DNA from 3 places in the Enterobacter sp. fkY84-1 genome. Region 1 is predicted to be linked to each of the others. Evidence: predicted binding sites of a transcription regulator. Region 1 holds the regulator's gene; each other region holds the start of a gene.
What was found. The regulator CRP, encoded in region 1, controls carbon source genes, mostly activating them, when cyclic AMP is high. The targets are predictions, from matches to a motif close to ATGTGANNNNNNTCACAT.

Region 1 (5,648 bases):
CGATACTGAGCATGACGCTAATTCGTGCGGCATTGCGCAGGGCGGACGATTTGAGAGATAGATAGCTTTTGAGCGCGGGCAACAGGGGAAGCCGTTTTTGTTTATCCGCCATCAGGTCGCGGGAATAAAGCGGGCGCTGGGTGCGTAGCACGCGGGCGATGCGGCTGAAGTGCCAGGCGGCAAACTGGCCGACCGGGTTATCCGGATGCTGACGGGCGATTTTCTCCAGCGCGCCGAGCTGTTTTTCCATGTTAAAGCGCGTGGGATAGCGGTGGTAGAGAATATCGTCAGCCAGCACGCGCAGGCGTGCCGAGACGGTCTGCGCGTTCCAGCGGATCACCGCTTCGGCGTGGCTGCGCTCAACCAGCTTTTGCACCTCCTGCGGGTGGTGCAGGCTAACAGAGATATGCTCCTGCAGATCCAGGCCTACCTGGAAGGTGCGCAGCAGCCGTTTGTACTCGTGGTTCTTGTTGGCGGCGAGCATATGCAGCTGCTGATAGCACTGGCTTATCAGATCCACCACCTTCTGCTGGCGCGTCAGCAGCGGCGGTAAGGCTTTTTCCGGATCGGTATGCTGGGTGAGCAGGGTGTATTTGGCTTCGCAGTATTCCGCCAACTGCACATAGAGCAGGCTCAGGGATTCGCGCAGCGGCTGTTCCCGCCACAGCCAGAACCAGAACCAGTTAAACAGCCCGTACCACAGTGTCCCCAGCGCGTAGATCAGTAGCGGCTCCCACACCGGCATATTCCCGGCGAGGCTCAGCGTGAAGATGGCCGCAATCAGCGAGGCGGGAAGCAGGCGGGCGTGCAGCGAGCTGATTTCCGCCGTGACGCCGAGCGTCATCGCCAGCACCGTCAGGATCAGCGGCAGCGGGATATCCCGGGCCAGTAAAAGCTGTACGGCAAGGCTACAGCCAGCAAACAGGCAGCCGCCCACGATCAGACGTTTGAAAAAGCGCTTATGCGGTGTGTCCAGGCCAGCAATGTTGCAGCAGGCGGGCACGAGGGAAAAGAGCAGGCCTTGCTGAAGGTGTCCGAGGATCAGGCCGATGGCCACGGGTAGACACAACACCAGCGTTTGTCGCAGTGCGTAGTTAACTTCCGGGTGATAGATCAGCCTGCGCCACATGAGGAGTAGAGACAAAAACGGCGTGACACCTTGCGATGGCACGCCGTTTAAGCGGAATTAACGCGTTCCGTAAACCACGATGGTTTTACCGTGGGCGGAGATCAGGTTTTGATCTTCCAGCATTTTCAGGATACGGCCCACTGTTTCACGGGAGCAACCGACGATTTGACCAATTTCCTGACGGGTAATTTTAATTTGCATGCCGTCCGGATGGGTCATGGCGTCCGGCTGTTTCGCCAGGTTCAGCAGAGTTTGTGCGATGCGGCCCGTCACGTCCAGGAAGGCGAGGTTGCCCACTTTCTCTGAGGTGACCTGCAGACGGCGCGCCATCTGGGAAGAGAGACGCATCAGAATGTCAGGGTTAACCTGAATCAGCTGACGGAACTTCTTGTAAGAAATTTCAGCCACTTCACATGCTGTCTTTGCACGAACCCAGGCGCTACGTTCCTGGCCCTCTTCAAACAGGCCCAGTTCACCGATGAAATCGCCCTGGTTCAGATAAGAAAGGATCATCTCTTTCCCTTCTTCATCTTTGATCAGCACTGCCACCGAGCCTTTAACGATGTAATACAACGTTTCCGCTTTTTCACCCTGGTGAATCAGCGTGCTCTTTGATGGGTACTTATGAATGTGGCAATGAGACAAGAACCATTCGAGAGTCGGGTCTGTTTGCGGTTTGCCAAGCACCATGCGCTGTTATCCTCTGTTATAAGCTGTCACCAGAGTCATCAGATGCATCCGGACTCTGGGGTTGCAATCGAATTCTTACCCATACCCTGGGAAGTCGGCTACCGTAACGTTTCGCAGCCAGTAAAGTTTGATGTCCTCTGCATACATGTGTAACGTCAATGTATTACTGTAGCATCCTGAGTGTTTTAGCATAGCTTTCGCCGCGTGTCTCCTGGTGTCTCGCTTCAGCATGATGCAGGTCGCCTTCCATTGCGAGAAATGTAACGCACGCGTAATCTGTCACCAAAAATGCAACGTTGGAGTTTAAGAATATGCAAGCGCGCGTGAAGTGGGTTGAAGGTTTAACGTTCCTGGGCGAGTCCGCGTCAGGACATCAGATTTTGATGGATGGTAACTCCGGCGATAAAGCGCCCAGCCCAATGGAAATGGTGCTGATGGCGGCAGGGGGATGCAGCGCCATTGACGTGGTGTCGATTCTGCAAAAAGGCCGTCATGACGTGACGGATTGTGAGGTCAAACTCACGTCAGAACGCCGCGAAGAGGCGCCACGCCTGTTCACCCACATCAATCTGCACTTTGTGGTCACCGGTAAAGAACTGAAAGACGCGGCGGTTTCACGTGCGGTGGACCTGTCTGCGGAGAAGTACTGCTCTGTGGCGTTAATGCTGGAGAAAGCGGTAAAAATCACCCATTCGTATGAAGTGATCGAGGCTTAATGTTTGGCGGGTGGCGCTTCGCTGACCCGCCCTACAAAAGCACGACCGTAGGCCCGGTAAGCGCAGCGCCACCGGGCAAAAAACTCACGCGATCTGTTTCCCTTCCATCAATCGCTCCACCAGCGGCGTCATGATGAGCTCCATCGCCAGCCCCATTTTTCCGCCCGGTACGACTAATGTATTCATGTGAGAAATAAACGAGCCCTGCAGCATCGCCAGCAGCCAGGGGTAGTCAATGCCTTCGAGATTGCGGAAATGGATCACCACAAAGCTCTCATCCAGGGATGGGATACTTTTGGCCGCGAACGGGTTGGAGGTGTCCACCGTCGGCACGCGCTGGAAGTTGATATGGGTGCGGGAAAACTGCGGCGTCAGGAAGTTGATGTAGTCTTCCATGGAGCGCACCACCGAATCCATCACTGCTTCGCGCGAGTGGCCGCGCTCGCTCATGTCACGCGTCAGCTTCTGGATCCACTCCAGGTTAACGATAGGCACCACGCCAACCAGCAGATCCACGTGGCGCGCCACGTCGTGCTGCGGCGTGACCACGCCGCCGTGTAATCCTTCGTAGAACAGCACGTCGGTAGGTTCCGGCAGGGGCTGCCAGGGGGTAAAGGTGCCAGGCACCTGATTCCAGGGAACGGCTTCATCATAGGTATGCAGATACTTGCGGGACTGCCCTTTACCGCTCTGGCCGTACTCAATAAAGGTTTGTTCCAGCAGGCCGAAGTCATTGGCTTCCGGACCGAAGTAGCTGATGTGTTTACCCAGATCGCGCGCCTTACGGATGGCCATGTCCATCTCCGGGCGCGTGTAGCGGTGAAAGCTGTCGCCTTCGACCTCCGCCGCACGGAGATTCAGCTGGGCGAAAATCTTGCGAAATGCGAGGCTGGTGGTGGTGGTTCCCGCACCACTCGACCCCGTAACGGCAATAACCGGATGTCTGGCAGACATAGCAACTCCCTGACTGAAAAGGGTGGAAGATCAGCCGTGAAACGCGTTGCGGGGCATGATATTGACCGTCTCATGCAGTTCTGACCACACCAGCACCACGTCGCCGCTTTTCAGCTGGCGCTTTACATCGTTGACCTTTTGCTCAAGCGAGCGTTCCTGTTCACCATAATCGGTGCCTTCGCGTAATACAAAGCTTTCAATCAGATTATCGAGCGTTTCGGGAGCCAGATCCTGCCAGGGAATAATCATGTTGCACCGTCCAGATAAGGGGTTAGCCAGTCAGGAATACGCGTCTCAAGCCACATTTTCGGGCGGCGCAGCGTGCCGCCGATAAACCCGACGTGGCCGCCGTGCTCGGTCAACTGATAGTGAACGTTGTCGGGCAGGAATTCCTGAGCGGGAATCGAGTGATGATCCATAAAAGGGTCATCTTTGGCGTGAATGATCAGCGTTGGCTGCGTGATCTTGCTGAGCAGCGGCATGGCGCTGCATTGACGATAATAGTCAATTGCATCGGCGAAGCCGTGAATTTTCGCGGTGATCAGATCGTCGAATTCGCGTATGCGGCGCACTTTTTTCAGCTGGCGCAGGCTTACCGGGAGGGTGTCCGGGTAGGCTTTCAGTTTACGCGCGGCATTGGCCTTCAGCAGGTTGAGCAGGTAGCGCTGATAGACGCGTGAAAAGCCTTTATCCATGTGGTAGCTGCACTGCTCCAGCATGAACGGGGCGGAGACGATGACGGCGGCATCCAGCGGGACGCTTTCCCCTTCTTTAGCTAACAGGCAGGCCAGCATATTTCCGCCCAGCGAGTAGCCTACGGCCGCGGTGGGCACGGTGCCAAAGTTGTCCCGCAGCCAGTGTAAAAACCACGTGCCGTCTTCGGTTTCACCCGAGTGATAGATACGCTTCTGCCGGTTCGGCTCGCCGCTGCAGCCGCGAAAATGCATCACCACGCCGAGCCAGCCGCGCGCTTTGGCCGCCTCAATTAACCCGTGCGCATACGGGCTGTGCAGGCTGCCTTCCAGACCGTGAAAAACCACCAGCCGCGGCTTATGGCGAGCCTGATCCGGCGCTTCGCTCCAGGCGAGATCCAGAAAGTCACCGTCTGGCAGGTCTAGCCGCTGCCAGTGTGGGGTGAATTGCACCTTGCGGCGGATCAGTCGCGGCAGCATGGTCTGCAAATGGCGATTGGCGACGCCGCGCATAGGCACGAACTCAGTGCTGTCTTCGGCGGCAATGTCGAAGCCTGATGGAATGATTTGGGTCATAGGCGCGATGCTGATTCTTGTCGGAAATTAACGATACTTTCCGAATTGTACCCCGTTTAGCCTGGTTTTCCGAAACATGAACTGATCCCGATCACAAATATTTACCTTGATTATTACTCTCAGGCTAATGATTCAGCTCTACGCTTAATTGATGCCTTTCTCACCAGAGCGCACACTCTACTCAACGTTAAGCAAATCAAAATGATTAGCTGAATCAGGAGGTTAATAATGTTATCTGGGCAAACACCCACCCGGCAATGGAACACGCGACGCAGCGAAAAAGCGCGTCGTCTGGCCTCCGTACCGGTGCAGGGCAAGGTACTGCCAACCGGCGATCTCGTCGCCATGCTGGAAAAACTGATCGCGCCAGGCGACAAGGTCGTGCTGGAAGGTAACAACCAGAAGCAGGCCGATTTCCTTTCCCGCTCGCTGGCCGAAGTGAACCCGCAGATCGTCCACGACCTGCATATGATCATGCCGAGCGTTGGCCGTAGCGAACATTTGGATATCTTTGAGAAAGGCATCGCCCGCAAGCTGGATTTCTCCTTCTCCGGGACGCAGAGCCTGCGCATCTCCCAACTGCTGGAGGATGGTCAGCTCGAAATCGGCGCGATTCACACCTACATCGAACTCTACTCCCGTCTCTACGTCGACCTGTCGCCCAACGTGGCGCTGATTGCTGGCTTTAAAGCTGACCGCAAAGGCAACCTCTATACCGGGGCGAGCACCGAAGATACCCCGGCGCTGGTGGAAGCCGCCGCGTTCCATGACGGCATCGTCATCGCGCAGGTGAACGAGCTGGTGGATGACGAGTGTGACCTGCCGCGCGTGGACATTCCGGGTTCGTGGATTGACTTTGTGGTGGTGGCCGATAAGCCGTTCTTTATCGAA
Region 2 (5,648 bases), 1.9 Mb from region 1:
GCCGCCGTGGCAATGGTCATCGCCGCATCCGGAATATGGTTCATGTCCATGTCGATGGCCTTCAGCTCGCCGTGAGTACAGGAAATGAAGTCATCACCCCAGGTCACAACCGCGCCCATTTTTTCCAGCACGTCCGCAAAACGAATGTCACCCTGCACGCTGTTGCGACCAATACCGGTCACCTTCACGGTACCGCCTTTGATCGCGCCTGCAGCCAGGAAGTAAGATGCCGACGAGGCGTCGCCTTCAACAAGATAGCTGCCCGGAGACTGGTACTGCTGCGCCCCACGCACGACAAAACGCTGATAAGACTGGTTTTCCACCTCAACGCCGAAGGTTTTCATCAGGTGCAGCGTGATATCAATATACGGTTTGGAGACCAGCTCACCTTTAATCGTGATAACCGTATCCTGCGGCGCCAGCGGCGCGGTCATCAGCAGTGCGGTCAGGAACTGGCTGGAGACGCTGCCGTCAACCTCGACGTGACCGCCGGTAAAGCCCCCGCGCAGACGCAGTGGCGGATAATTTTCCTGCTCCAGATACTCGATCTGCGCACCGCCCTGACGCAGGGCATCCACCAGATGGCCAATCGGACGCTCTTTCATGCGCGGCTCGCCGGTCAGCACAATGTTGTTGCGCCCCAGACACAGGGCCGCCGCCAGCGGACGCATCGCGGTACCCGCGTTGCCCAGAAACAGCTCAAGCTCTTCCCCCGTCTGCAGCGCGCCGCCGTTGCCGGTCACTTCGCAGCGGGTACGATCGTCGGAGAGAGTGTAATGAACGCCCAACGCTTTCAGCGCATTGAGCATATGGCGCACGTCATCGCTGTCCAGCAGGTTTGTAAGGACGGTGGTGCCGTTTGCCAGTGCTGCCAGCAGCAGAGCGCGGTTCGAGACACTTTTTGAACCAGGCAGATTAATGGTGCCATCTACCCGCGCGATAGGTTGTAACGTCAGGGATTCCATGAAAACTTAACTCTCAACTCAACATAATAAAAACCCCGCAGCAGGGCTACGGGGGTGAAAACAGCGCGATTAACCGTGGCGACGTTCGAAGTCGATCATGAAATCGGTCAGCGCTTTAACGCCTTCCAGCGGCATCGCGTTATAGATGGAGGCACGCATGCCGCCCACGACACGGTGACCTTTCAGCGCGTGCAGGCCGGCCGCGAAGGACTCTTCCAGGAACACTTTATCCAGGTTGCTGTCCGCCAGCTGGAACGGCACGTTCATGCGGGAACGGTTAGCTTTCGCCACGTCGTTGCGGTAGAAATCGCTCTTGTCGATGACGCCATACAGCAGTTCGGCTTTCTGTTGATTCACTTTGTCCATCTGCGCCACGCCGCCGTTTTGCTTCAGCCATTTGAAGACCAGGCCGGAGAGGTACCAGGCAAACGTCGGTGGGGTGTTGAACATAGAATCGTTGTCGTTCAGCACGGTGTAATCAAGAATGGACGGGCACGATGTATGCGCTTTACCCAGCAGGTCTTCACGCACGATAACAATCGTCAGGCCTGCAGGGCCGATATTTTTCTGCGCGCCCGCGTAGATCACGCCATAACGGCTGACGTCAATTGGTGCAGAAAGAATGGTGGAGGAGAAGTCAGCGGCAACCACGACGTCTTTACCGAAGTTCGGCGTCTCGTCGATGGCAATCCCGTCAATGGTTTCGTTCGGGCAGTAGTGAAGATAGGCGGCGTTATCAGAAAGCTGCCACTCGCTCATAGGCTTCACGGCGCGCAGGCCGTCAACGGTCACTTTGGCATCGATAACATTCGGCGTGCAGTATTTATGCGCTTCTTTAACGGCGCTTGCCGCCCAGTAACCCGCGTCAACGTAGTCAGCCGTCGTTTTGTCACCGAGGATATTCAGCGGTACGCCTGCAAACTGACCGCGCCCGCCGCCGTGACAGAACAATACTTTGTAGTTCGAGGGAATATTCAGCAGATCGCGAAAATCCTTTTCTGCCTCTTCCGCCACCTGAATAAACTCTTTACCCCGGTGGCTGATTTCCATCACCGACGTTCCCAGACCGTTCCAGTCACAAAGTTCCTGTTGAGCCTGTTTAAGCACGTCTGCCGGTAACATTGCCGGACCTGAACTGAAATTAAAGACTTGAGCCATTTCCCCTCACCACGCTAAAAGCCATAAGTTATAACTGTGGATATCGGTTTTATCATTCAGTGACACGCGCCGCAATGTCTAAAACTTATGACCCGTGAAATGTGCCCCGCGTCACACAAAACAATCTGCCGCCTCGCCAGGACAAAACCGACAAAATGGCTGTCAGGTGATGCGTTTAGCCCGGCTAACCTTCGTCCATTCCGGATTTGCACAGCGGGGGCATAATTGACGATCCCCCGGCTGCATCGCGACGACATGGCTACATCTCACGCAGGCATACTCGCCTGACTCAGGTACGGTTCTGAAACGCTCGATCAGCATATCCGGCAGGATGCACAGTCCCGGCCTCACCTCATCGTCAGAATAGTAATAGACGCTAATTTGCCCGTTAGTTTCCATGATCGCCAGACGCACCTGCCCGAGCTGTTCCACGCTGTTGAGGCGTAGCTCCATAAAGAACTCAAACTCGGTCATATTGGCGCTCTGAACGTTTTCCCAGGCCAGCTGACCGTCCTCGACGATAACGACCGGCTTCCCTTCAAGCAGATCTTCCAGCTTTTCACTTTTCGACATCAGCCACATGACAAGGCGGTAAAGCAGCGCCAGGGTGACAAAAACAATGAAGACCGGCACCATCGGCACATCATCATAGAAGGCGACATCCCCCGCCGCGGAACCCAGCGTCAGGATGATCAACACTTCAAAAAGCGACATCTGCCGCACGCCGCGACGACCGGTGATTTTAAGAAACAGGAAGACCAGAACGAAGGTATACAGACTACGCAGCGCCACTTCGCCTAAAAATTCAGGAGGGACTTTATCAAACGCCATCCGCTGGAGATCGAATGCTTTCATTTTTCTATGCCTTAACAGTGAGTTACTGACAATAAGCATAGCCCAGTCTTTTATTTTCGCCGGAGATAGCACCCGTCACACAAAACCCGTATCATTGCGCGCTTTACGTACGATAAAAGTGAACGCCATGACTCAAACGTTTATCCCCGGCAAAGACGCCGCTCTGGAAGATTCCATCGCTCGCTTCCAGCAGAAACTGACCGACCTGGGTTTTAACATCGAAGAAGCCTCCTGGCTCAATCCGGTGCCTCATGTCTGGTCTGTGCATATTCGCGATAAAGACTGTGCCCTGTGCTTTACCAACGGTAAAGGCGCGACAAAAAAAGCGGCACTGGCCTCCGCGCTGGGTGAGTATTTTGAGCGTCTGTCCACCAACTATTTCTTCGCTGACTTCTGGCTGGGCGAAACCATTGCCAACGGCCCGTTCGTTCACTATCCGAACGAAAAATGGTTCCCGCTGACCGAAGACGATGAACTGCCGGAAGGAATTCTCGACGCGCGCCTGCGTGCCTTCTACGATCCGGAAAACGAACTGACCGCCAGCATGCTGATCGATCTGCAGTCTGGCAACGACGATCGCGGTATTTGTGCCCTGCCGTTTACCCGTCAGTCTGACGAGCAGACCGTCTATATCCCGATGAACATCGTCGGCAACCTGTATGTGTCTAACGGCATGTCCGCCGGTAACACCCGCAATGAAGCGCGCGTGCAGGGGCTGTCTGAAGTCTTCGAGCGTCATATCAAAAACCGCATTATTGCCGAATCCATCAGCCTGCCTGAAATTCCGGCAGAGGTGCTGGCGCGCTACCCGGGCGTGGTGGAATCCATCGCCAAGCTGGAAGCAGAAGGTTTCCCAATCTTTGCGTATGACGGCTCGCTGGGCGGCAAGTATCCGGTGATCTGCGTCGTGCTGTTTAACCCGACCAACGGCACCTGCTTCGCCTCCTTCGGCGCGCACCCGGACTTCGGCGTGGCGCTGGAGCGTACCGTTACCGAGCTGCTCCAGGGCCGTAGCCTGAAAGATCTCGACGTGTTTACGCCGCCAACGTTTGACGATGAAGAAGTGGCCGAGCATACCAACCTCGAAACCCACTTCATCGATTCCAGCGGCTTAATTTCCTGGGATATGTTCAAGCAGGACGCGGACTATCCGTTCGTGGACTGGAGCTTTGCCGGTACCACGGAAGAAGAGTTCGCGACGCTGATGGCGATCTTTAACGCGGAAGACCAGGAAGTGTACATTGCCGACTACGAGCACCTGGGCGTTTACGCGTGCCGCATCATCGTGCCTGGCATGTCTGATATCTATCCGGCGGAAGATCTGTGGCTGGCGAACAACAGCATGGGCGCGCATCTGCGTGAAACGCTGCTGGCTCTGCCGGGCAGCGAATGGGAGAAAGAGGATTATCTGAACCTGATCGCCCAGCTGGACGAAGAAGGCCATGATGATTTCACCCGCGTACGCGAACTCCTGGGCCTGGCGACCGGTAAAGACAACGGCTGGTACACCCTGCGCATCGGTGAGTTGAAAGCGATGCTGGCCCTGGCGGGCGGCGATCTGGATCAGGCCCTGGCCTGGACCGAGTGGACCATGGAGTTCAACCAGTCGGTCTTCTCTGCCGAGCGCACCAACTATTACCGCTGCCTGCAAACCCTGCTGCTGCTTGCACAGGAAGAGGATCGCGAACCGCTGCAATACCTGAATGCTTTCGTGCGAATGTACGGCGCTGAGGCCGTTGAAGCAGCCAGCGCAGCCCTGAGCGGCGAAGCGCCGTTCTATGGCCTGCAGGCTGTTGATAGCGATCTGAAAGCCTTCCCGGCGCATCAGTCGCTGCTGAAGGCCTACGAAAAGCTGCAGAAAGCAAAAGCCGCTTACTGGTCAAAATAAGCGCACATAACATTACCAGCAGTAGGCGTATTCAATCGTCTGGGCTATATTACGGGGCAATTTCATTGCCCCTTTTTTTATTTCCTTCGGCAATGATTGTTGATTGTAATAATAAAGTTAAACACGGGTAAATATAATAATATTGATCTGGGCTTTACTGTTACTTTTTATGGTTAATACTCCATATTAATTAACTGATAAAGAGGTGGCCGAACGAAAAAATTCAACTCTTTTCATAACTTTTAAAATTTATTTTTATACGGATAATCAAATACTTACTCCGCATTTGCTGTAAATCCATACACATTGCGGGCCTATAAGCCAGGCGAGATATGATCTATATCAATTTCTCTTCTATAATGCTTTGTTAGTATCTCGTCGCCGACTTAATAAAGAGAGAGTTAGTGTGAAAGCTGACAACCCTTTTGATCTTTTACTCCCTGCTGCGATGGCCAAAGTTGCCGAAGAAGCAGGTGTCTATAAAGCAACGAAACACCCGATGAAGACGTTCTATCTGGCGATCACGGCTGGTGTGTTCATCTCTATCGCTTTCGTCTTCTACATCACCGCCACTACCGGTACTGCCGGAATGCCTTTCGGCATGGCCAAACTGATTGGCGGCATTTGTTTCTCACTGGGTCTGATTCTTTGCGTTATTTGCGGCGCCGACCTCTTCACCTCAACGGTGCTGATTGTCGTGGCAAAGGCGAGCGGAAGAATTACCTGGGGTCAGCTGGCACGTAACTGGCTTAATGTTTACGTGGGTAACCTGGTTGGCTGTC
Region 3 (5,648 bases), 1.2 Mb from region 1:
ATTCTGCTCCATCACGCCGCCTTTTAAGGTCAGCGTCGGCGTGAGTTTATAGGCAAGCGTGGTGCCCCAGGTGTGCACGTTCCAGTTGTTCCAGGTCAGCGAGTTGGCTGACTTTCCGCCGCACTGGGACAGCAGCTGAAAATCACAGGGGATAATTTGATCGAAGGTTTGCACCTTGTTCATCATCCCGATGCGCCAGGTCAGACGCCGGTCGTCAAAGCTGCGGGCAAAGGTCAGCCAGCCCAGACGGGTAATCGACTGCCCGCCCCAGCTCTCCTGGGTCAGATCGTTGAAGTTGACGCGCGGGTCCTGCACGCGTTTGGTGGTGAGATCGTCATTGTGGTTGCGGTTGACGATGTTCCCCTCGATACGCGCGTCCGGGATACCGGTCCAGCGCTCCAGATCCTGGTTGAAGGTCAGCGCGAACTGATCAATATAGGCCACGTGGGAGTCGTGGTTATATCCGCCACCGCCGTTCCAGCCAATTTCATTCAGGTATCCGAGGTTATAGGTAAAACCGTTATCGTTAAGGATTTTACGTATGCCGAGCATTTCGCCCAGCACAGGCTCCGGCGGAGCTTCAAACCCTAATACCGTACCATTCCAGTCTTGCGCCATCGACAGCGGGGATATCGCCAATAAGGCGAACGCATAGAGTTTATTTTTATATGCCATGATAACAACCTGTGATTGAGTATTGAGTGCGTAACCGGCCGCAGGAAATTTTTCTATTTCCTGTCGCTATTTCTTTTTTTAAAAATCATTAAAAAGCGCTAAGCCAAATATCTCTCCTGCGTAAATGACAGGCAAAAAAAAACCTAAGCGCCCCACAGCGAAAATGCTGTGGAACGCTTAGGTTTTGCCTGTTAACCAGTCACAATCCTGCGTTGAAAACAGTGGCACCTTAACACCGTCGCGCCACGTTGAAAACCTGAACTGTTTTCTGTTTTAAAAAAGTGTGAGCAATTTAACGCTTATTATTTGGACTGAATCACCCGCGCAATATCAGTCGACGTCTGTAAAGTACGAATCTCCTGAAATAACTCCAGCGCTTCCTCGTACTCTTTGCGTAAATAACTCAGCCACTGCTTAATACGCGCGACGTGATACAAACCGGTGTCGCCCTGCTTTTCCAGACGGCTGTATTTTTGCAGCAGCGTGACGACATCTGCCCACGGCATACGCGGTTCGTTATATTTCACCACCCGGCTGAGGTTAGGCACATTCAGCGCGCCGCGGCCGATCATTACCGCATCGCAGCCGGTGGCCTGCAGACAGGCCTGCGCGCTCTCGTAGTCCCAGATTTCGCCGTTTGCGATCACCGGAATGGAGAGGCGTTTGCGGATCTCACCGATCGCCTGCCAGTTTATGCGATCGGCTTTGTAGCCATCTTCTTTAGTGCGGCCATGCACCACCAGCTCGGTGGCCCCGGCCAGCTGCACCGCATCGGCGATCTCGAACTGTCGGGCATCGCTGTCCCATCCCAGCCGCACCTTTACCGTCACCGGCAAATGCGCGGGCACGGCCTCGCGCATGGCTTTCGCGCCGCGGTAAATCAGCTCAGGATCTTTCAGCAACGTCGCCCCGCCGCCGCTGCCGTTCACCAGCTTCGACGGACAGCCGCAGTTGAGATCTACCCCGTAAGAGCCCAGCTCAACCGCGCGGGCGGCGTTTTCCGCCAGCCATTCAGGGTACTGCCCGAGGAGCTGAATCCGCACCAGCGTGCCGGAAGAGGTTCGGCTCTGGTTGTGCAGCTCGGGGCAAAGCCGGAAGAAGGATTTTACCGGCAACAGCATATCGACCACGCGCAAAAACTCCGTCACGCAGAGATCGTAGTCGTTCACCTCGGTCAGAAGCTCGCGCACGAGGGAGTCGAGCACGCCTTCCATTGGGGCCAGTAAAACACGCATAGCAGTACCTGTGAAAAAAGACGCGCTATAGTAGCCGCTCTCTATATCGCTGGGAAGCGCTTCTGTTCAGGCAGAAAGTCACCCGGCGTTGCCCCAACAATGGCGCGAAACGCCGCCGCAAATGCCGCCGGGCCGGAAAACCCCAGCATCCAGGCCACCTGCTTAACCGGGTATCCGTTGGCGAGGAGATCCAGCGAGGCACAAATCCTTGCGCGCTGTCGCCAGGCCCGGAAGCTAAAGCCGGTATCGTTGATAAACGCACGTGAAAATGTGCGTTCTGACATCGCGGCCCGTTCCGCCAGCCTTTCCAGAGAGAGATCCCAGAGATTGTTGGCAATGAGGTCACAGGCCACGCGATGTAAGCGCTCATCCACGGGCATCGGCAGTTCGACTGAAATCTGCTGCGTCTCGCTGAGGATGTCGAGCAGCAAAACGGCCATGCTGCGCTGGCTTGCCGGCCGGTATTCCGCGCTGAACAGCCCGGCAATCAGCTCTTTGAACAACGCTGTGGCCATAATCACGTGAACCTCGTCTTTCCGCTTAAAAGGTTCGCATTGCGAAATCAGTGCCGGGCTAAACCAGACCGCGCGAAGCTCCGTTGCGGATAACACGCTGTAGGTATGCTCCTGAAAGGGAGGGATCCACAGCGCGCGCTGCGGCGGTATGACCCAGCGTTTGCTGCCGGTTTCGACCAGCATGACTCCTTTGATGGCAAACAAAAGTTGTCCCTGCGAATGCTGGTGAGGCGGATCGATTTCGCCGCGCGTATAGCGAATTGCCCCTCTTGACCATCCGATAGCATCGTCGTGAATTGGCGTTTTATCGATAACGGTTGGCATTTCACATTCCTCCCTTCCTCTTATGATGCTGCTTGTACACGTAACCAGAGAGAGACGCAATGCACATCCATTTTATCATTCATGAACATTTCGAGGCGCCAGGCGCCTATGAAATCTGGGGGAAAAGTCGCGGCTGCAGTCTGAGCTACACCAGAGTGTATCAGGGCGATCCGTTACCTGAGGAGCTGGGGGGCACAGACATGCTTATCATCATGGGAGGCCCGCAGTCCCCCGCCACCACGCGTGAGGAATGCCCCTGGTTTGATGCACAGGCGGAAAAGGCACTCATCAGCCGCGCGATAGAGGCAGGTAAAACGGTGATAGGCGTTTGTCTGGGCTCACAGCTTATCGGCGAAGCGCTGGGCGCCGCGTTTTGCCACAGCCCGGAAAAAGAGATCGGCAAATTTCCCGTCAGGCTCACAGATGCAGGCAAGGCGAACCCGCTGTTTGAGGGCTTTGGCAGCGTGCTGAACGTCGGTCACTGGCATAACGACATGCCTGGGTTGACGCCGCAGGCTAAGGTTCTGGCTTACAGCGAGGGCTGTCCCCGCCAGATCGTGCAGTACAGCGAACGGGTTTACGGTTTCCAGTGCCATATGGAGCTAACGCCGGAGGTGGTAGAGTTGCTGATTGAGCATTCGCAGAATGACCTCCGCCGTGCGGGTGAATTCCGTTTTGTCGAAACGGCGGAAAAACTCCGCTCGCATGATTATCGCGAAATGAACCAGGTGCTGTTTTCTTTTCTCGATAAACTGACCGCCTGACGCTGATGCCTTCTCTGGCGCGTTACTTCGCCAGCGCAATCCCTTTCCTCTAAACTGTAGCCTGCACCAGTAAGGTGATACCGGACGTTCCATTCCGGAATGTCTGGTATGCTCAAAATTCATGATGTGATCCGTGGCACATTTTTAGGTTTAATTGTATGATGAATGCGTTTCAGCAAGGACTATCACCATGAGCAAATCATTGAACATTATCTGGCAATATCTGCGCGCATTCGTCCTGATTTACGCCTGCCTGTATGCCGGGATTTTCATCGCGTCGCTGCTGCCCATCACCATTCCCGGCAGCATTATCGGCATGCTGATCCTCTTCGTGTTGCTGGCGCTGCAAATCCTGCCTGCAAAGTGGGTCAATCCCGGCTGCTTCGTCCTCATTCGCTATATGGCGCTGCTTTTCGTGCCTATCGGCGTCGGGGTCATGCAGTATTTTGATTTGCTCAAAGCCCAGTTCGGCCCGATTGTTGTTTCCTGCGCGGTGAGTACGCTGGTGGTTTTCCTGGTGGTGAGCTGGAGTTCACATCTGGTGCATGGCGAACGTAACGTGATTGGGGAGAAAACAAAAAAATGATGGACAATATCTGGTGGTCCCTGCCGCTCACCCTTGCAGTCTTTTTCGCCGCACGTAAGCTTGCCGCGCGTTTCAAAATGCCCTTGCTGAACCCCCTGCTGGTGGCGATGGTGGTGATTATTCCGTTCCTGCTGCTCACCGGCATCCCTTACGAACGCTACTTTGCCGGCAGCAAAATCTTAAACGACCTGCTGCAGCCCGCCGTCGTGGCGCTGGCGTTTCCTTTATATGAGCAGCTGCACCAGATCCGCGCCCGCTGGAAATCCATCATTACCATCTGTTTTGTGGGCAGCCTGGTGGCAATGATCACCGGCACGTCGGTGGCGCTGCTGATGGGTGCTTCCCCACAGATTGCGGCGTCAATCCTGCCTAAATCGGTGACCACGCCTATCGCGATGGCGGTTGGGGGCAGCCTCGGCGGCATTCCGGCCATCAGCGCGATGTGCGTCATTTTCGTCGGTATTCTCGGCGCGGTGTTTGGCCACACCCTGCTGAACGCGATGCGTATTCATACTAAGGCGGCACGGGGGCTCTCGATGGGCACCGCCTCGCACGCGCTGGGCACTGCCCGCTGCGCGGAGCTGGATTATCAGGAAGGGGCGTTTAGCTCCCTGGCGCTGGTGATCTGCGGGATTATTACCTCCCTGCTGGCCCCGTTCATTTTCCCGCTGATTCTGGTAGTGATGGGCTAAAATTTGCGATGCGTCGCGCAAATTTCATTTTGATTTCATAAGTTGCATACATAATGAGAAGTGGATCACATATAAAGCCCTGACGGCTCCGTAAACTACCGATCCATTAACCTTTATGAGGCAAACGCCATGCACCCACGTTTTCAAGCTGCTTTCGCCCAGCTTGCAGAGAATTTGCAGTCAGCCCTTGCTCCCGTTCTGGCAGATGCGCACTTCCCCGCCCTGCTGACCGCGGAGCAGGTCACGATGCTGAAACAGGCAACGGGACTGGACGAAGACGCGCTGGCTTTCGCACTGCTTCCTCTGGCTGCCGCCTGCGCGCGGGCCGATCTCTCCCACTTCAACGTCGGGGCCATTGCGCGCGGCGTCAGCGGCACCTGGTACTTCGGCGGCAACATGGAGTTCCTGGGCGCAACCATGCAGCAAACCGTTCACGCCGAGCAGAGCGCAATCAGCCACGCCTGGCTGCGCGGTGAAAAAGCGCTGAGCGCCATTACCGTGAACTACACCCCCTGCGGCCACTGCCGTCAGTTTATGAACGAGCTGAACAGCGGGCTGCAGCTGCGCATCAACCTGCCGGGTCGCGCGCCGCACACGCTGGCGGATTACCTGCCTGATGCGTTTGGCCCGAAAGATCTGGAGATCAAAACCCTGCTGATGGACGAGCAGAACCACGGTTTCGCCCTGTCCGGCGATGACCTGAGCCAGGCGGCGATTACCGCCGCCAACAAGAGCCACACGCCGTACAGCAAATCCCCAAGCGGCGTGGCGCTGCAGTGCCGCGATGGCCGAATCTTCACCGGCAGCTATGCGGAAAACGCCGCGTTTAACCCAACGCTGCCGCCGCTGCAGGGCGC

Region 2: serC (3-phosphoserine/phosphohydroxythreonine transaminase) is a predicted target of CRP. The motif match lies at 2,223-2,240, and genes of this name have one in related genera.
Region 3: ACEPLT_RS15125 (CidA/LrgA family protein) is a predicted target of CRP. The motif match lies at 3,638-3,655, and genes of this name have one in related genera.

What each region holds. Positions count from the first base shown of each region.
Region 1 is NZ_CP169393.1:4,312,230-4,317,877, reverse strand. It holds gene ACEPLT_RS20735 (YccS/YhfK family putative transporter) at 1-1,129, opposite strand, end outside; gene crp (cAMP-activated global transcriptional regulator CRP) at 1,187-1,819, opposite strand; gene ACEPLT_RS20725 (OsmC family protein) at 2,131-2,535, shown strand; gene ACEPLT_RS20720 (phosphoribulokinase) at 2,620-3,489, opposite strand; gene ACEPLT_RS20715 (YheU family protein) at 3,520-3,738, opposite strand; gene ACEPLT_RS20710 (hydrolase) at 3,735-4,757, opposite strand; gene mdcA (malonate decarboxylase subunit alpha) at 4,986-5,648, shown strand, end outside.
Region 2 is NZ_CP169393.1:1,538,471-1,544,118, reverse strand. It holds gene aroA (3-phosphoshikimate 1-carboxyvinyltransferase) at 1-965, opposite strand, end outside; gene serC (3-phosphoserine/phosphohydroxythreonine transaminase) at 1,035-2,123, opposite strand; gene ACEPLT_RS07205 (DUF421 domain-containing protein) at 2,286-2,978, opposite strand; gene ycaO (30S ribosomal protein S12 methylthiotransferase accessory factor YcaO) at 3,106-4,866, shown strand; gene focA (formate transporter FocA) at 5,273-5,648, shown strand, end outside.
Region 3 is NZ_CP169393.1:3,153,987-3,159,634, forward strand. It holds gene ACEPLT_RS15105 (carbohydrate porin) at 1-618, opposite strand, end outside; gene dusC (tRNA dihydrouridine(16) synthase DusC) at 978-1,910, opposite strand; gene ACEPLT_RS15115 (AraC family transcriptional regulator) at 1,952-2,749, opposite strand; gene ACEPLT_RS15120 (type 1 glutamine amidotransferase) at 2,809-3,513, shown strand; gene ACEPLT_RS15125 (CidA/LrgA family protein) at 3,704-4,099, shown strand; gene ACEPLT_RS15130 (CidB/LrgB family autolysis modulator) at 4,096-4,791, shown strand; gene cdd (cytidine deaminase) at 4,921-5,648, shown strand, end outside.